Linked DNA regions of Methylorubrum extorquens. The protein of the gene in region 1 interacts with the protein of each later gene in a pairwise test. Links are inferred from orthologs where the notes say so. Each region holds a gene or a part of one and is shown on either strand. Other genes may lie near its edges. The genes, in order: J2W78_RS06475 and J2W78_RS09375.

Evidence for each region.
Region 2: the proteins of J2W78_RS06475 (region 1) and J2W78_RS09375 interact in binary tests that used the Escherichia coli proteins (3 or more experiments, as listed by UniProt). The link is inferred for Methylorubrum extorquens from one-to-one orthologs.

What each region holds. Positions count from the first base shown.
Region 1 is NZ_JALJXF010000001.1:1,322,112-1,331,151, forward strand. The notes cover bases 4,046-6,922. They hold J2W78_RS06475 (2Fe-2S iron-sulfur cluster-binding protein), read left to right. Parts: upstream 4,046-5,262; coding sequence 5,263-5,583; downstream 5,584-6,922. Other genes in these bases: J2W78_RS06465 (hypothetical protein), read right to left, coding at 4,046-4,330; J2W78_RS06470 (Hpt domain-containing protein), read left to right, coding at 4,691-5,050; J2W78_RS06480 (hypothetical protein), read left to right, coding at 5,602-6,051; J2W78_RS06485 (vWA domain-containing protein), read right to left, coding at 6,262-6,922. Also shown: more of J2W78_RS06465, read right to left, coding at 1-4,045; more of J2W78_RS06485, read right to left, coding at 6,923-7,437; J2W78_RS06490 (hypothetical protein), read left to right, coding at 7,675-8,073; J2W78_RS06495 (MucR family transcriptional regulator), read left to right, coding at 8,444-8,974. UniProt on the Escherichia coli protein: Ferredoxin are iron-sulfur proteins that transfer electrons in a wide variety of metabolic reactions. Although the function of this ferredoxin is unknown it is probable that it has a role as a cellular electron transfer protein.
Region 2 is NZ_JALJXF010000001.1:1,983,754-1,992,877, reverse strand. What follows is about bases 2,302-5,262. They hold J2W78_RS09375 (HesB/IscA family protein), read left to right. Parts: upstream 2,302-3,572; coding sequence 3,573-3,953; downstream 3,954-5,262. Other genes in these bases: J2W78_RS09370 (GGDEF domain-containing protein), read right to left, coding at 4,051-5,118; J2W78_RS09380 (SUF system Fe-S cluster assembly protein), read left to right, coding at 2,721-3,104; J2W78_RS09385 (cysteine desulfurase), read left to right, coding at 2,302-2,669. In the rest of the region: J2W78_RS09390 (SufB/SufD family protein), read left to right, coding at 1-1,318; more of J2W78_RS09385, read left to right, coding at 1,425-2,301; J2W78_RS09365 (DEAD/DEAH box helicase), read right to left, coding at 5,538-7,079; J2W78_RS09360 (hypothetical protein), read right to left, coding at 7,390-7,629; J2W78_RS09355 (outer membrane protein), read left to right, coding at 7,984-8,850. UniProt on the Escherichia coli protein: Is able to transfer iron-sulfur clusters to apo-ferredoxin. Multiple cycles of [2Fe2S] cluster formation and transfer are observed, suggesting that IscA acts catalytically.

The DNA.
Region 1 (9,040 bases):
AGGCGTGGCCGAGGCGGCCGGTGCCCTCGCCGAGCAGGCCATCGACCTGCCCCATGAGGTCGCGCAGGGTCGCGAGCAAGGCGGTGCCGCGGCGGTCGAGCAGGGCGCCAAGCGATGCGCCGCCCTGTTCCAGGGCCTGGGTGATGTCGGCGAGGCGGCCTTCAAGGCCCTCGACGGCCACGCGTCCGCGCTGGTCGAGGTCGGCGGCGAGCGCGCCGCCCCGCTCGTCGAACAGGTGGTTGAGGCTTTCGGCCCGCTCGTCGAACAAGCGGGCGATGGCCTCGACATGGCCGCCCAGCGCTTCGACGGCGAGACCGCTGCGGCGCTCGAGCAGGGCGACGAGGTCACGGATGCGGCCGGTCAGTTCGCCGTCGATGGTGCGGGTGCGGCTCTCGATCAGGCGCACCGCCTCGAGGGCCTGGATGCCGAAGGATTCGTCGAGGTGGCGGGTGCGCTCCTCCAGCGTGCCGCTGAGGGCGTCGAGGCGCGCGACCACGCCGGTATCGAGGCGCTCGGCACCCTCGTCGAGGCGGCGGGCGAGGTCCTGGGTCGTGCGCTCGAGCCGCTCGGCGATCTCGGAAGCGCGGTTGGCGAGAACGTCGCCCACGGAGCGGCCACGGTTGGCGATGTCCTGCGCGGAGCCTTCGATACGCCGGTCGAGGGCGTCGGTGAGGATGCGGTTGCCCTCATCCAGCGTGCGGGCGATCTCGGAAGCACGGGTCACCAGCGCCTCGTTGAGGGCGTTGGCGCGGGCGCCCAGACGGGTGTCGACATGACCGACGAGCGTGGCGAAGCTCTCGCCGATCTCGGCGGCGCGGCGGGCGGAGAGGGATTCCATCTCGCCGATGCGCGCCTCGACGGTCTCGCCGGCAAGGCGGGCACGCTCGGCCAGGGAGTCGGCGAGCGCATTGCCCTGCACGGCGATGATCCGGTCGATCTCGCTGAGGCGCGAATCCAGGGTGTCGCCGAGCGCCTGCGCGTTGCCGGCGATCCGGTCGGCGAGGATGTCGCCGCGGGCGATGGTCTCTTGCAGAGCAGCGAGCCGGTTGCCCAGCGCCTCCTCAACCGCGCGGGTGCGGTTGTCGGCGGTCTCGACGAAGGCGGCGTGGCTCCGGTGCAGCGTGTCGCCGACTTGCGAAACGTGGCCGGCAATGGCGAGCACGACCTCGCGGCTGGCGCCTTCGAGGCGGGCCTGAGCCTCGTCGGACTGGCTGGCGATGAGCGCGGCGGCGCCCCGGCCATGGCGACCGAAACTGTCCTCCAGGGCTCCCAGACGGGTCTCCAGCTCGGAGCCGACCCCCTCCGCGGTGCGCGACAGCGCCTGTGCCGTGGCCTCGCCGCGGGCGGCAACCTCGTCGCCGAGACCGCGCAGCGTCTCGCGCAGGGCCTCCAGAGCGCTCTCGGTGCGGCCACCGACCTCGCCGCCGGCCTGTTCGGCGGCGCGCGCCAGGGCCGCGGTGGCCTCGGTGCTGCGGGCGGACAGCTCCTCGCCGATCTGAGACAGGGCATCGCGCAGACTGCGCAGCGACGCCTCGGTGCGGCTGTTGACCTCGCCGCCGGCCTGCTCGGCCGCGCGGGCCAGGGCCGCGGTGGTCTCGGCGCCGCGGGCGGACAGTTCGTCGCCGATCCGGCCCAGCGTCTCACGCAAGGCGCGCAGCGATTCCTCGGTGCGGGTGCCGACCTCGCCGCCGACCCGCTCGGCGGTCCGCGCCAGCGCGTCCGTCACCTCGGCGGTGCGGCCGTCGATCTCGTCCTGCACCTGCCGCAGCAGGTCGCGCAGACCCTGTGCCGACTGGTCGGCACGACTGCCGATCTCGCCACCGGCCTGGGCCGCTGCCAGCGACAGCGCGACGCTGGCCTCCGCGCCGCGCACGGAAATCTCGTCGGCCACCTGCCGCAGGAGATCCTGGAGCGCGTGCATCGACTGGTCGGTGCGGTTGCCGATCTCGCCACCGGCATGGGCGGCGGCGAGCGCCAGGGCACCGGTCGCCTCGGCGCTGCGGGCCGACAGCTCGTCGGCCATCCGCTGAATCGCGGCGTGAAGCGCCTGCGACGCGCCCTCGCTGCGGCTGCCGAGTTCGCCCCCGACACGCTCGGCGGCGGCCTGGAACCGGCCCACCACATCGTTCGAACGGTTCTCGACGGCGGCGGCGGCCTCGTCGGCGGCGCGGCGCAGCGCCTCGGCGGCCTCGGCGAAGCGGGTGGTGACGGCAGCACTCTGCGCCTGGGCGGCTCCCGAGGTCTCCTCGGCGACGTGCAGCATCCGCGCGGTCGATTCCACGGCGCGCTCGGCAAGCAGGCCGCTCATGGCCTCGGCGGCCTCGCGCAGGCGGCGCTCCAGCGCCTCGACGCTGGCGCCGACGGACGCGGTTGCGGTCTCCGTGTTGCGGCGGATGCCGTCATGGGCCGCAACGGTCCGGGCGTCGAGATCCTTGCCCAGGCGGGCCACGGTCTCGCGCAGGCTCTCGGCGCTGCCGTTCGCGTTGGCAGCAAAGCTGGCGCCGAGCCCGGCCAGAGCCTGCTCGACGGTGGCGGCGGCCTGCGCCGCCCGCTCGGTCATCAGGCCGGCGACACGCTCGCCCGCCGTGTCGAGGTTCGAGGCGAGCGCCCCGCCCTGGACGGCGATGACATCATCGACGCGCGACGCCGCCGTCTCGATACGGGCGGCGAGTTCGAGACCGCGGCCGTTCATGGTCTCGGCCGCGTGGGTGGCGGAGGCCAGGAACGCGTCGCGGACCCGGTCGATGCGGGTGGAAAAGTCATCGGCCACGCTGCCGGCGGCGAGCGCCAGGGCGGCCTGCGCGTCGCGCCCGCGTCCTTCGATCAATTCGGAGACGCCGGTGCCGGCCGCCTCGATCTCGGTGCGCAGCGAGGCACCGCGGACGGCGATGTCCTCGGAGATTGCCGCGCCGGTGGCGGCGAAGGTGCGGCTTAGGCCCTCGCCGGTCTCGGCAAAGCGCGCGGTGATGGCGCCGCCGGTCTGGGCGAAGCGCTCGGTCAGCTCGGTCCCGCGCGACAGGAAGGCCTCTTCCAGGCCCTTCGTCGAGCGCTCGAAGGTCTCGCGCACGGCGCCGCCCTGGCGGTCGAGCGCCTCGATCAGGCCGGTGCCGGTCTCGGACAGGCTCTGGGCGACGGCGCCCGCATTGTCGGCGAGCGTGCGGGTGAGCGCCCCGCCGGTGCGCTCGAAGGCCTGCGTCACCGCGTCGGCGCGCTGCTGCAGCGCGCTGGTGAGGCTGGTGCCGATCTCTTCGAGGCCGCCGCGCACGCCTTCGCTGGTGGCGGTGAGCTGGCGGACCAGATCGTCGCCGCGGGTCGAGACGTTGCCGACCACCCGTTCGCCGACCTCGCCGAGCGCGTTGGTGATCGCCTCGCCGCGGGCGTCGAGCGCCCCGGTGACGCGCTCGCCCGCGCCGTTGATGGCGGCGACGATGCGCTCGGCCGCGCCATCCAGCTCGCTCGACAGGTTCTCGTGCGATCCGGCGATCGCTCCGCGCACCCGGTCGGCGCTGCCGACGATGGACTCGCGCTGGGCGATCAGCTCATCGACCAGGCTGCGGATGCGGATCTCGTTGTCGGAATAGGCCCGCTCCAGGGTCGAGATCTCTCCGCGCACCAGCGTTTCGAGTTCGCCCGCGCGGGCCAGCGCCCGCTCCACGCCGTCGCCGACGGCGGCGACCTCGCGGCGCACGGTCTGCGACATGGTCAGCACCGCGTCGGTCGAGAAGCTCTCGGGCTCGGCCAACCGGATCGCCACCTCGCCGACGGCGCGGGCGACGAGGCGCATCTCGTGGGCGCGCACGGCCAGCATCGCCGTGATGAGGAACAGCACGATCGGCCCGGCGATGGCGGTGGCCACCACCGCCGCCTGAAGCGCGGTGAGCCCGGTCACGAACGTCTTCAGGTCGCCGCCGGACTGGTTCCAGGCCAGCGCCACGAGGCCGTTGAGCCAGAAGAACGAGGCGATCGCCGCGACGAGGTACGGCTTGCGCGAGGGCCGCACCCGGAGCGTCTGCTGCAGGATGCCGATGTTCTGGCGGTCGTCGTTGGCCACCAGCGAGCGGTCGGGCGGCAGGAGCCCGCCCTCGCGGCGCGAGCGCCCGCGCTCGGGCAGCGGCAGATCGGACGCGGCGGGATCGATGTCGAGGGTCGGGGTGCGGCGTCCCCCGGCCTCGGAGAACGGATCGGCCAGCGGATCGCCGTCGCCGACATCGGGCAGCCGCGGCTCGACCCGGGCAGTGTCGCCCGGCGCCGGAATGTCCAGATTCAAAGCCTGCTCGATCGCGGAGAGTGCGGCCTCCGCCGGATCCTTCAGCTTCTTCTCGGTGGCCATGCAACCCTCGTACGCATCGCCATCCAGTGCAGAGCTCGCGCCCTCCGCAATGGAGACGGATTTACCCGACGTCTCACGGGATCTTAGTCCCTCGGATGATGCCCCCGATACCCAATCGGCCCGGCGCACCCAAGAAACCTTAACGGAATGGTTACCAAGCCGGGTCCCGCGATCCGGCATTCGCCCCAAGTTCTGACGCTTGCAGCCTTAAACGGGTACGGCCCAAACCGGCCTGGGCTGTGGATAGCCGGCGCGGCCCACAGGCAGGTCGCCGCGCTGCGCCTCTTTCGCGGGAGCCGGGCGGGTGGAGCGGCCGTTTCATCCCGAGCACAGATGTCAAAGTAGACGATGAGGACGAACGTGGACCTCGAGATACAGCGTGCGCCCCTGCTCGACCGTGCCCACCTCGATGCGCAGACCTTCGGCGATGCCGACCTCGCGCGCGAGGTGTTGAGCCTGTTCGAGGATCAGTGCCGCCGGCTCCTGCCGGCGCTGGCGGCGGCGAGCCGTCCGGCCGAGGAGCGGGCCGACCTCGCCCACACCCTCAAGGGTGCGGCTCTCGGGGTCGGAGCGATGCGGGTGGCCGAGACGAGCGGCGCCGTCGAGACCGGGTTGCGCGAGGCGACCACGCGCGCTGGAGACGCGGCCGACCTCCAGGCGCTCCGGAGCGCCGTCGCCGAGACGCTGGACGCGCTCGCCGCCCTCGACCGGGCGATGTGAGGGGCTGCGTTTCGGCCCTCGATGCCTGCGGCGGAAAGACCGCCGCCGCGCCGGCTCCGCCGCCCGGCCAACGGACGGGGGGCATCTGCAGCGGCAGCGCGACGGAAAAGCGCCGGCTTCCCGCTTGCTTTCTCACTCCGCCACCCGCAAGCAGGCGCCACGCCGCCCCCTGAAGGATCGAAGGCGGACGCCGACACGTCCCGGAGCAAGGTATGCCCAAGATCACCTACGTCGATCACGCCGGCACGGCCCGCACGATCGACGGTCAGGTCGGCTCGACCGTCATGGAGACGGCGATCCGCAACAACGTTCCGGGCATCGATGCCGAGTGCGGCGGGGCCTGCGCCTGCGCGACCTGCCACGTCTACGTCGACGAGGCCTGGGCCGAAAAGGTCGGGCCGGCGGAGCCGATGGAGCAGGACATGCTCGACTTCGCCTCCGACGTGCGCGCGACCTCGCGCCTGTGCTGCCAGATCCGCGTGACGCCCGAACTCGACGGCCTTGTCGTGACGACCCCGGCCCGCCAGGGCTGAGGCACGCCCCTCGCTGTCTTGGCAGCCGTTCTCGTTCTCCTGCTGTTCCTGCCCGTGCCGCTCCTGCAGGGGCTGGGCTATACCGGGACCTGCACGCAGAACGACACCGATCCGTTCCTGACCGGCGCGTTCCTCAGTCTGCCCTTCGTGGCGGGCTCGTTCGCGCTCACATGGCAAGCGGCGCAGCGCGGGCGGGCCAGCCGTGGAACGGGCGGCCTTGCCGTGATCGGCCTATCAAGCCTCGTCCTGGCCGGCCTTGCGGTGCTCGCCATGCTGATGAACGCCACCCTGGTGCAGAATACACTCCTGCTCGGCCTCTCGCCCTGCGGCGGCGACCACACCGACGCACGGTTCGAACCGGAGCATGTCCTGATCGGCGGCCTCTACGGTCTCCCGCCACTGGCCGTCCTCGTCGCGGCCCTGACCGCCGTGGGGGCCGCCTTGCACGGCGGCCGGCGGCACGGCTGAAACGCCCTCTCGAGCCATGCCCAACCACATTGGGTCGGATCACGCCTCTAGAGCATCGTCCTGGATATCGGATCCAGGACGATGCTTTAGGTTCTTGTTTTGGCATCGTCTTTTCCGAAAGCCGGTAGCCACCTTTCGGGATGGTGCTCTATCGTCTTGTTCTGTCGCGCTTTCTTAGACGAACCGGCGAACACTTCATCGGAAAGTGCTCTACCGCAGCAGCGCCCGCATCGCTCCGTCCAGCCCTTCAAGCGTCAGCGGGAACATCCGCTGCGAAAAGATCCGGCGGACCATGCCGATGGAGTGGGTGTGGGCCCAGTGCTCGGCCGGAATGGGGTTGAGCCAGACCGCCTTCGGGAAGTGAGCGAGCACACGGCCGAGCCAGACATCGCCCGCCTCCTCGTTCCAATGCTCCACCGAACCGCCGGGATGGGCGATCTCGTAGGGGCTCATGGAGGCGTCGCCCACGAACACCACGCGGTAGTCGGAGGGATAGGTACGGATCACGTCGAGGAGCGGGATACGCTCGTCGTGGCGGCGGTGGTTCTCGGTCCACACCGCCTCGTAGGGACAGTTGTGGAAGTAGAAATGCGCGAAGTGCTTGAACTCGGAGCGCGCGGCCGAGAACAGCTCCTCGGCCAACTCGACATGCCAGTCCATCGATCCGCCGACATCGAGGAAGAGCAACACCTTCACTGCGTTGCGCCGCTCCGGGCGCAGCCGCACGTCGATGAAGCCCTTGCGGGCGCTCTCGCGGATGGTGCCGTCGAGGTCGAGTTCGTCGGCCGCCCCCGTGCGGGCGAAGCGGCGCAGGCGGCGGAGCGCCACCCGCATGGAGCGGGTGCCGAGTTCGCGTGAATCGTCGAGATCCTTGAACTCGCGCCGGTCCCAGACCTTGACCGCACGGAAGTTGCGGTTGCCGTCCTGGCCGATACGGATTCCCTCCGGATTGTAGCCGTAGGCGCCGAAGGGTGAGGTGCCTCCGGTTCCGATCCATTTCGACCCGCCCTGATGGCGCTCCTTCTGTTCGGCGAGGCGCTGTTTCAACGTCTCGAACAGCTTGTCCCAGCCCAGCGCCTTCAACTCGGCCTTCTCATCCTCGGAGAGATACTTCTCGGCGAGCTTGCGCAGCCATTCCTCGGGGATGGCGGCGGGTTCGACCGCCTCGCCCAGCGTTTCCAGCCCTTTGAAGACCGAGGCGAACACCCGGTCGAACCGGTCGAGGTTGGACTCGTCCTTCACCAGCACGGTGCGGGCGAGGAAGTAGAACTCCTCTACGCGCTTGTCCGCGAGGTCGCGCTCCATCGCCTGGAGCAGGGTGAGGTATTCGCGCAGGGACACCGGTACGCGGGCCTCGCGCAGGCCCGTAAAGAATTGGAGCAGCATGAGGCCTAAACGCCCGAGCCCGGCCTGCGGGTCAAGCCGATGCCGGACACCGGGGCCGGGCGATGCCGCGGCCCCTGGAACAGCCGGATCGGTCGCCGCTCCTGTGGACAGCGGCGCTTTCCGGTGGATATCACCCGGGATCGCCTTTGTGCGGAAGGAACAGCCGTCATCTCAACGGACGTAAGATGCATCGCACAATGCACGACGCGTTCGTGACTTGACGATGGGAAGGACCCCATGCCCGTGGTCTTGCGATCCCTGAGCGATTTCAAGAAATTCCTCCGCAAACCCGGAGCGACCCTGCAAATCGTCCAGAACACTTTCGTCGATCGTCAGGACGCCGAGTCCCGCGCCGCCTATCGCCGCAAGGGCCTCTACGAGCCACGGACTCTTCGGGCGATGTCGAAGAAGGCCGCCGTGTTCGACGTGAAGGGCCATGATAGCACCGTGTGGCTGTACTGGGATCGCGGCACCCGACACTGGCGCTTCTCGGGCGACACCGTCACGGTTCCGCTCAACGCCGCCCTCGGCCCGCCCGACGCGGTGGTCTATCGCTGCACTCTGCCTCAGCAGAGCGGGCAACGCCGCTCCGCCGCCAAGCGCGGAGACGATGAGGCGATGCTACCGGGGCTGTAACTGCAGGCTCCGACCCATAGAGTTCGGCCGTCACGGCGGGGCCGAACGGTCGCGGATCTGCCGTGATCATGAAAGCCGGCGGGCTCGACCTGCCGAGATCGCTGGTCAGCTCGGACTGACCTCTCACACTTTGTTGAACGGACGAATCAAGCGCCCCTCATCGTACCTTTGATCGAACCTCAGCTTGCGTGCACCACCTGGAGAGATCCCAACCTGCTGTCTGATCCGGACTGATCGTTCGCAATAGCAGCCAAATCGTGGTTTTTCCCGATTTTGCAGTCGTTTTCCGGGCAAATGGTGCAAAACGGACTTGAATCTTTTCTAGATCCTTTTAGCTCACAAGAACGAGGGGAAAATAGGATCATTTACAATGTCGGATAACAGTCAGGTCTCGCAACACGACCGTATCGAGCTCGCTGCCGATCTCGTCTCGGCTTATGTCTCCAACAACTCTCTGCCATCGCCCGAACTCGCGGGTTTGATTGTTCAGGTTCATGCCGCCCTCGTCGCCCTGTCGGCCCCGCAGGCGCCCAAGGAAGAAGAAGTCGAGCGGGCGACACCGGCACAGATCAAGAAGTCGATCACGCCGGATGCCCTGATCTCCTTCATCGACGGCAAGCCCTACAAGACGCTCAAGCGGCACCTGACCACGCACGGTCTCGACATCGAGGGCTACCGCCGCCGCTACGGCCTGCCGGCCGATTATCCGACGGTCTCCTCCAACTATTCGGCCGCGCGCTCTGCCCTCGCCAAGGATCTCGGCCTCGGCCAGCAGCGCCGCAAATCCTCGGCGAAGACCGCGGAGCCGGTCGATGAGGTGGTGGCGGAAGCAGCTCCCGAGCCGCGCCGCAAGACCGCCGCGGAAGGCCGCAAGACCGGCGGGCGCCGCAAGGCCGCCTGAGGATCGATGCCGCGCCGGCGGAGTCATCGGACTCCGCCGGCCGGCCTCTGGTGCGTTGACGTTGGT
Region 2 (9,124 bases), 660 kb from region 1 along the record:
CGACGTCACCAATCTCCGCTCCCCAGCCGAGGCCGGCCTCTCGAACCTGTTCGAATCCGCACGGAAAGGCTTCGCCAGCGAGCAGGCGATCAGCCGCGAGGAGGCGTTCCGCTTCTTCGAGGCGACCGGCCTGCCGAGCCGCCGGGTCGAGGCGTTCAAGTACACCGACCTGCGCGCCGCCATCACCGAGGCCGCCCCGCCCGCCGAGACGCCGAGCGAGGGCGCGGCCCGGGTCGCTGTCGCCGGGACCACGGGCTTCAACGAGGTCGAGGCCGTCCGCCTCACCTTCGTCAACGGCCATCTCGTCGCGTCCCTGTCGGATCTCGACCGGGTGCCCGAGGGCGTGACGGTCACGCCGCTCAACGAGGCGATGGGCAAGGGCGACGCCCGCCTGAAGCTCCTCGCCCCCGTCGAGCAGGTGCGCGAGAACCCGATCTATCAGCTCAACACCGCCTTCCTGGCGGACGGCGCGCTGATCTCGGTCGCGCCCGGCGCCAAGCTGCAGACGCCGATCCACCTGCGCTTCGTCGGCACGGGGGAGGCCGCCTTCTCGACCGCGACCCGCGTTCTGGTCGATGTCGGCGCCGAGGCGGAGTTCTTCCTGCTGGAGAGCCACGAGGGACCGTCCGGGCTGGCCTACCAGCCCAACGACGCGCTCGACGTGCATATCGGCGCCGAGGCCGCCTTCCGCCACACCCGGCTCAACCGGGAAGGGGATGGGGCGGTCGCCCTCTCGACGCTCTCCGTGCGCCTCGACGCGCGGGCGCAGCTCGAGACCGTCAACCTCGTCACCGGCGCCAAGCTCTCGCGTCACCAGATCTACCTGCACATCGCGGGCGAGGACGCCAAGGCCGTGGTCAACGGCGCGACGCTGCTCGGTCACGGCCAACTCGCGGATTCGACCCTGCTCGCCGACCATGCGGCGACCGGGGGCATCGGCCGCGAGATGTTCAAGACGGTGATCGACGGCGATTCCACCGGCGTGTTCCAGGGCAAGATCATCGTCCGCCAGGTCGCGCAGCAGACCGACGGCAAGATGAAGTCCGACTGTCTGCTCCTGACCGACGACGGTCAGATGATGAACAAGCCGGAGCTGGAGATCTTCGCCGACGACGTCGCCTGCGGCCACGGCGCCACCTGCGGCGCGCCGGACGAGGATCTGCTGTTCTACCTCATGGCCCGCGGCCTGCCGCGCGCCACCGCCGAGAGCCTGCTGGTCCAGGCCTTCGTCGGCGAGGCGGTGGAGACGGTCACGCACGAGGGCGCCCGCGAGGTGCTGATCGGCGGGATCGAGGCGTGGCTGGCGTCGCGCGGCTGACCCTGCTGGCCGGTTCCTTCCGGGGAGCCGGCCAAGCTCATCGACGCCGAACCTGTTCCGGCGGGCGGCGCTGGACCCGGATAGCACAGGATCCAAGGTCGCGAACATGAACGCACCCGTCCGCACCCCCCCCTACGACGTCGAGGCGATCCGGAAAGAATTCCCGATCCTGTCGGAGAAGGTCTACGGCAAACCGCTGGTCTATCTCGACAACGCCGCCTCGACGCAGAAGCCCAAGCGCGTGATCGATGCCATGGTCTCCTGCATGGAGACCGGCTACGCCAACGTCCACCGTGGCCTCCACTACATGGCCAACGCTGCGACCGAGGGGTTCGAGGGCGCCCGCGAGACCACGCGCCAGTTCCTCAACGCGGCCTCGACCGACGAGATCATCTTCACCCGCAACGCGACCGAGGCCTACAACCTCGTGGCCTCCTCCATGGGCTGGGCCGGGCTGATCGGGGAGGGGGACGAGATCATCCTCTCGATCATGGAGCACCACTCCAACATCGTGCCCTGGCATTTCCTGCGCGAGCGGCGCGGTGCCGTCATCAAATGGGCGCCGGTCGATGACGACGGCAACTTCCTGATCGAGGAATACGAAAAGCTTTTCTCGCCGCGCACCAAGATGGTGGCGATCACCCACATGTCGAACGTGCTCGGCACGGTGACGCCGGCCGAGGAAATCGTGCGCATCGCCCACGCACACGGCGTGCCGGTGCTGCTCGACGGGGCGCAGAGCGCGGTGCACCGCCCGGTCGATGTGCGGGCGCTCGATTGCGACTTCTTCGTCTTCACCGGCCACAAGGTCTACGGGCCGACCGGCATCGGCGTGCTCTACGGCAAGAAGGAGTGGCTGGACCGGCTGCCGCCCTACCAGGGCGGCGGCGAGATGATCCGCACGGTGAGCCAGGACGCGGTCACCTACAACGATCCGCCCCACCGCTTCGAGGCGGGCACGCCGGCGATCATCGAGGCGGTCGGCCTCGGCGCGGCACTCGAGTTCATGATGGATCTGGGTCGCGAAAAAATTGCCGCGCACGAGGCGATGCTGACCGCCTACGCCCAGGAGCGGCTCGGCGCGATGAATTCGATCCGCCAGATCGGCAATTCCCGCGACAAGGGCGGCGTCATCGCCTTCGAGGTGAAGGGGGCGCACGCCCACGACATCGCCACCGTGATCGACCAACAGGGCGTGGCGGTGCGGGCCGGCACCCACTGCGCGATGCCGCTGCTCACGCGCTTCGGCGTCACCTCGACCTGTCGCGCCTCGTTCGGTCTGTATAATACGACGCAGGAAATCGATGTTCTGGCCACGGCCTTGGCCAAGGCCGAGATGCTGTTCGCCTGATTCTTTTGAGAGTTTCGGCCGCCGTGAACGGGGACCGGAAGGAGTGATCCGATGAGCACCGACGCCACCATCACCGGGGGCACCAACACCCCCGCCCTCGCGGCCGCCTCCGCGATCCCGGCCGAGGAGATCGATCGCCTGACCGACGACATCGTCGTGGCGCTCAAATCGGTCTACGATCCGGAGATTCCCGCCGACATCTATGAACTCGGCCTGATCTATCGGGTGCAGATCGAGGACGACCGTCGCGTGCTGATCGACATGACGCTGACCGCTCCCGGCTGTCCGGTGGCCGGCGAGATGCCGGGCTGGGTCGAGAACGCGGTCTCGGCGGTTCAGGGCGTGCAGTCCTGCTCCGTCACGATGGTGTTCGACCCGCCGTGGGACCAGAGCCGGATGTCCGACGAGGCCCGCGTCGCGCTGGACATGTGGTAGCGCGTCAGCGCGTCGAAATCGTGCGTCCCGGCTCGAAGGAGACATCCTCGTCGATGTCGGCCAGCGCGAGCCGCGCGCCGATGGCGGGCAGCGTGATCACGGCCTCGAGCCCTCCGAAGCTCTCCTCGTCTCGGCCCTCTGCATCGCGCCTGTAGAACACGGCGCTGGGGAAGCGCGTCTTGACGAGGAGGGTATAGGCGAGGGCTCGGCGAGCGCCGGTACGCCGTTGACGAGTTCGTAGAGCTCGTCCCGGGATGCTTGCCACGCGAAGAGTTCTTCCGGCGTCTCCGCTGCCTTGCAGGCTCGGCGATCGTGCGCTCCGTCACCGATTCAGCATAGCACGGCTGCAATCGTCCGGTGTGCCGGGTCTCCTAGTGGACCGGCACCGGGGGAGTGCTTATCTTCTTCGTTGTACGAAAACCCCTCACCCGCCCGGGCCTTGAACCCGGCCGCAGGAGAGAGACCACGATGTCCAGTTTCAAGGTGATCACGCTGACCGACCGCGCCGCGGACCGGCTCAAGGCGATCATGGCCGATGCGGAGACGCCGATCGCGGGCTTGCGCGTCGGCGTGAAGAACGGCGGCTGCGCCGGCATGTCCTACACAATGGAATATGCCGAGGAGCGGAAGGTCGGCGAGGACGTGATCGAGGACCGGGGCGTGACCGTGTTCATCGATCCGAAGGCGGTGCTGTTCCTGCTCGGCACCGAGATGGATTTCCAGACGACCAAGTTGTCGTCCCAGTTCGTGTTCAACAACCCGAACCAGACCTCGGCCTGCGGCTGCGGCGAATCCGTAGCGATCACGCCGGTCAATCCCGAGCGGCTCACGGCTGGCGCCGCGGCCTGATCGGAGCCGGCTCGTCGCGCAAGACCGGACGAGGCCCTAGCTCCCTGCATCTGCATCGCCCCGGGGGCTCCCTTTCGGGACGATGCTCTCATCCGTCTCAGGCGACGTCGCGCAGGTTCTCGACTTCGGTCTCGTCGAGGGTGCGGTTGCGGCCAGCGCGCTTGGCGGCGAACAGGCAGGCATCGGCTCGTTCCAGCAGGGAGACCGCGTTGTCGTCCTCGCGCTGGGTCGCGACGCCGAGTGAGACCGTGACCTTGCCGAGCGATTCGCCGGTGGAGCGCTTCACCAATTCGCGGCCGGTGACGCCCGTGCGCACCCGCTCGGCGATGGCGCGCGCCTCGACCCGGTCCGTTTCCGGCAGGACGATGCCGAACTCCTCGCCGCCGAACCGGGCGAGCGTCGCGTTCCTCTGGCCGATATGCTCGCGCATCACGATGGCGACGAGACGCAGCACCTGATCTCCGGTCAGGTGACCGTAGAGGTCGTTGAAGCGCTTGAACGAATCGATGTCGATCACGATCAGGCTCGTCGGCTTTCCCTGCCGTGCCGAGGCGGACGGGACATCGACGGTTTTGCGGAGCGACTCCTCGAAATTCTTGCGGTTGCCCAGCCCCGTCAGGGCGTCGGTCAGGCTCTCCAGGCGGGCCGCCTCCAGCGTCTCGCGCAACGCCTCGATCTCACTGCGGCTCTCGCGCATCCGCGCTTCGAGGGTGCGGTTGTTGGCCGTCACATCGCGGGTGTTGGCGATGATCGTCGTCACGACCTCGCGCAGGCGCGTCCGGCTCGTGGCCGTGTTGGCGATGTCGTGGGACAGGGCCTGAAGCGACTCGCCATACTGAGCGGTGGAGCGGATCGAGACCTCGATCATCTCCATGATGCCCTCGACCTCGGCGATGAGGCTCGAATTCATCCGGTCCACCTCCACGGCCATGCGGCGGCCGTCGATGTAGGTGTCGTGGAGTCCTTCGATGTCGGCGCTGGTCAGCGTGCCGTTCTGCGTCGTGAGCCGTTTGACCGCATCGTTCATCAGCGGCTGCGTGCCGGAGACGTAGAGATACCACACGGCGTAGGCCCGCGGCGTCGCGCAGGAACAGTAGTCGCGCATCAGCTCGAAGCTGCGCTGCGCGAGCACGAAACTGCGGTCACGATCGGGATCGGGGCTCATCCGGTGACGTAGGCTCCTACGGAGGGGGCACACCGCCCACAGAGTCCGCTCCGCCGAAGTGTCGCCTCAGAATCTCGCCAGGACGTTAAGAGTGCCTCACAAAACGCCCGACCGCTGACCATTCGCCGCTTTGGTCAAGGCGGCGTAGCGGGCGTCACATGAGAGACACGCCAGGGGCGCGGCGAAAGCGCCTGCCGTCACCGGCGCTTTCGCGGTATACGGTCGCCGTGTGGACCGTATCGCTAAAGCATCGTCCTGGATATCGGATCCAAGACGATGCTTTAGCCTTTTGGTTTTGCATCATCTTCTTCCGAAAGCCGGCAACCAGCTTTCGGGATGATGCTCTAGGCCCGCGCGGCGCCTGAGGAGGGCGCCCATCGCATCTGCGCGATGGGATGGCCCGGATTTGGTCGCGGGAGTTACTTGCTCTTCCCGAACCCGGTCGGCTTCAGCAGGAAGGCCGGAACGTGCGAGCCGAGGCCGACCGGCGTGTCGCCGTCCTCGTCGCGACGCGGGGGACGACGCTCCCCGCGCGCGCGTTCGGGGGCATTCCGGGCGGGCTCGCGGGCCAGCTCGCGGGGCGGGGGAGGGGAAACCGGTTCCGGCTCACGCACTGGCTCGCGCCGGGGCGCTTCGGCGCGGCTGCGCTCGGCGGCCGGACGCCGCCCTCCGCGGGAGCGGCTCTCGCTGCGGGGGCTCTCGCTCGACGGGGCGGCACTCTTCTCGGTGCTGCGCCCGATGCTCTTGGTTTCCTCGCCGCCCTTCGTTTCCTTGGCGCGGCGGCTGCCGCGGCGGCGGCGCGGCTCGTCGCCCTCCACCTCGTCGGAAACGCTGGACAGATCGCCGTCGAGCCATGCGATCGGCTGGCCGATCAGGCTCTCGATCGCCGAGAGCGAGCGCTCGTCGGTTCGGCTCGCGAGGGTGAAGGCCTGGCCCGAGCGGCCGGCACGGCCGGTGCGGCCGATCCGATGGACGTAATCCTCCGGGTGGTGCGGCACGTCGAAGTTGAAGACGTGGCTGACGGCGGGGATATCGAGGCCGCGCGCGGCGACGTCCGAGGCCACCAGCAGCGGAACCTCGCCGCTGCGGAAGCCGTCGAGGGCAGCCATGCGGGCGCGCTGGTCCATGTCGCCGTGGAGCGCCGCCGCGTTGAAGCCATGGCTGGTCAGCGAGCGCTGGAGTTGGGCGACGTCGCGCTTGCGGTTGCAGAAGATGATGCCGTTCTGCAGCTCGCTCGCCGAGCGGATGAGCTGGCGCAGCACCTTGCGCTTCTCGTGGCCCTCCGCGCCCGTCGCCACAAGGCGCTGCTCGATGGTCGTGGCGGTGGAGGCGGGGCGCGCCACCTCGACCCGCTGCGGGTTGTGCAGGAACATGTCGGCCAGCCGCTCGATCTCCGGCGGCATGGTCGCGGAGAAGAACAGCGTCTGGCGCGTGAAGGGCACCATCTTCACGATGCGCTCGATGTCGGGAATGAACCCCATGTCGAGCATCCGGTCGGCCTCGTCGATGACCAGAAGCTCGACGCCGGTCAGCAGCAGCTTGCCGCGCTCGAAATGGTCGAGCAGGCGCCCCGGCGTCGCGATCAGCACGTCGGTGCCGCGGGTGAGCTTGGCGTCCTGGTCGGCGAAGGAGACGCCGCCGATGATGAGCGCCACGTTGAGCTTGTGATTGGTGCCGTAGCGCTCGAAATTCTCCTCGACCTGCGCCGCGAGTTCGCGGGTCGGCTCGAGGATGAGCGTGCGCGGCATGCGAGCCCGGGCGCGGCCGGCCTCCAGCATGGTCAGCATCGGCAGGGTAAAGGCGGCGGTCTTGCCGGTGCCGGTCTGGGCGATGCCGAGCACGTCGCGCCGGGCGAGCACATGCGGGATCGCCTGGGCCTGGATCGGCGTCGGCTCGGTGTAGCCGGCCGCGGTGACGGCTTGGAGTACCTTGTCGCTCAGTCCAAGATCGGCGAAAGACATCGGGTAGGGAAAACCATTGTGCGCGTGAAGTGGGCCGATCAGGGGCTCGAAAGCTCGCGCCGGCGGCGGATCGCGAGAGCCGTGCGCGGTACGCCATCACGCGTCCGAACGCGCGCGACACTTAGACCCCTGTGCCTGCTTGTCAATCGACCGAGACGGCGCAGTCTCCTCCCGTGCGGGCAGGGTACGGTTGCGTTGCCGGCATCCCGAGGCCCGAGGCCATCCCGAACCCGCGCTCGCGTAGAGCCGATGCCTCCGGCATCGCCTTGGCGGCTGTCGCGAGCCTCGCCGCGTAAGGTCGGTCGCGAGGTCAGTCCCGCGCGCCCGTGCCGAGGGCGCCGCGGAGCGTGCAGGGGTCGAGCCGCGTCGTCTGTGCCTTGCTGCCGAGCGAGCCCGTCACCTCCGGGTCGCCCCCCCGATAGGGCGGCTTGCCACCCGGCTGGGCGATGTGGTGGCCGAGTGCCATGGCGCCGAGGCCGACGATCAGCGCGGTCTTGATCGACCATGCGAGGGGGCCGCGCGGTCGGGGCGAGCCGGAATCGAAGGACATGGGCAGCGCGATCCATCGGGCCGGCCGGATCCGGGATCGGGCGCCGGCGCGGGAGGATGATCGCCCGCATGTGGTTAATGCGGTCTTGCGCGGCGGGAGACACCATCCGTTAACCGTATTGTCGTCAGGTTTTGCCCGATGGTTTGACTGTTGCCGATTTTCGACAAGACGAGCCAACGATGTGCGTAAAGACACGTCGGGCCTGACCGAGTGCTCACGGCTGGGTAAGCTTCACCTTTCGTTGACGGGTTCGGGTGCATTCATCGCTTCATCGCTGGAGGGCGACGGATACCGGGGAGATCCCCGGACCACTTCACACCAACACCGGCTCCCGCCAAATCAGGACACGACACGATGAAAATCCTGCTTCTTGCTTCGAGCGCGCTCGTCGCCGCTACCGTCGCCGCTTCGGCCGCCGACCTCCCGCGCCGCGCGGCTCCCCCGCCGGTGTTCCAGCCGGTGCCGGTGTTCACCTGGACGGGCTTCTACGCCGGTTTCAACGCCGGTTACGGCTTCGGCACCCAGGACGACCGCGTCCCGACCGTGATCGGCGTCGGCCCGGCCTCCCTGCTCGTGCCCCCGGGCACCACGGCCGTGGTGGCCTTCAACAACCGCGAGTCCAACGAGGGCTTCGTCGGCGGTGGTCAGATCGGCTACAACTACCAGTTCACCCCGGGCTCGGGCGTCGTGATCGGCGTCGAGGCTGACGCCCAGTACGCCGATTTCGGCCGTGACCGGAACCGCTTCCTGTCGACCAGCCCGCTGGCCGCTCAGCAGGTGTTCAACCCGGCCGGTCTCTCGGGCCTCGACTTCTTCGGCACCGTCCGCGGCCGTCTCGGCTACGCCTTCGACCGCACCCTCGTGTACGGCACCGGCGGCTTCGCCTACGGTTCCGGCGGCGGTCGTGAGTTCGGCACCGGCGTGTCGAGCAACGACTTCCAGACCGGTTGGGCCGCTGGTGGTGGTATCGAGTACGCTCTCCCGACCGACTCGTTCCTGAACTTCTTCAAGTCGTCGGCCGTGACCCTGAAGGTCGAAGGTCTGTACGTGAACCTCGACCGCGGCACCGGCGGCCGTGGCGCCTTCGCCACCGACAACCAGGGCCGCACGGTCTCCGTGACCAGCCCGGGCGTCGTGCTCGTCAGCGGTGGCCAGCAGGTCCGCGAGACCGAGTTCGCCGTCGTCCGCGCCGGCCTGAACTACAAGTTCGGCTCGTACTAGTATCCGGAACTCCGGCGGTCCCTCATCGGACCGCCGGACCTCCCCCAGAAAAGCCCGGCTTCGCGCCGGGCTTTTTCGCGTGGGGTGGCTCGCCTCGCGGGGATGCCGCGGTTAAGGTCTTGTTGACTATCCCGGCCGATCCTGTTCGGCCCGGAAGCCCGCGATGCGGGAACCGGCGCCCGCAACCGCCACGGCGAGACCCGCGCATCCGCATGATAACCGGCACGACATCGGGCTGCACGGCACGAGGCGTCGCGCGGCGCCACGCTTCGGC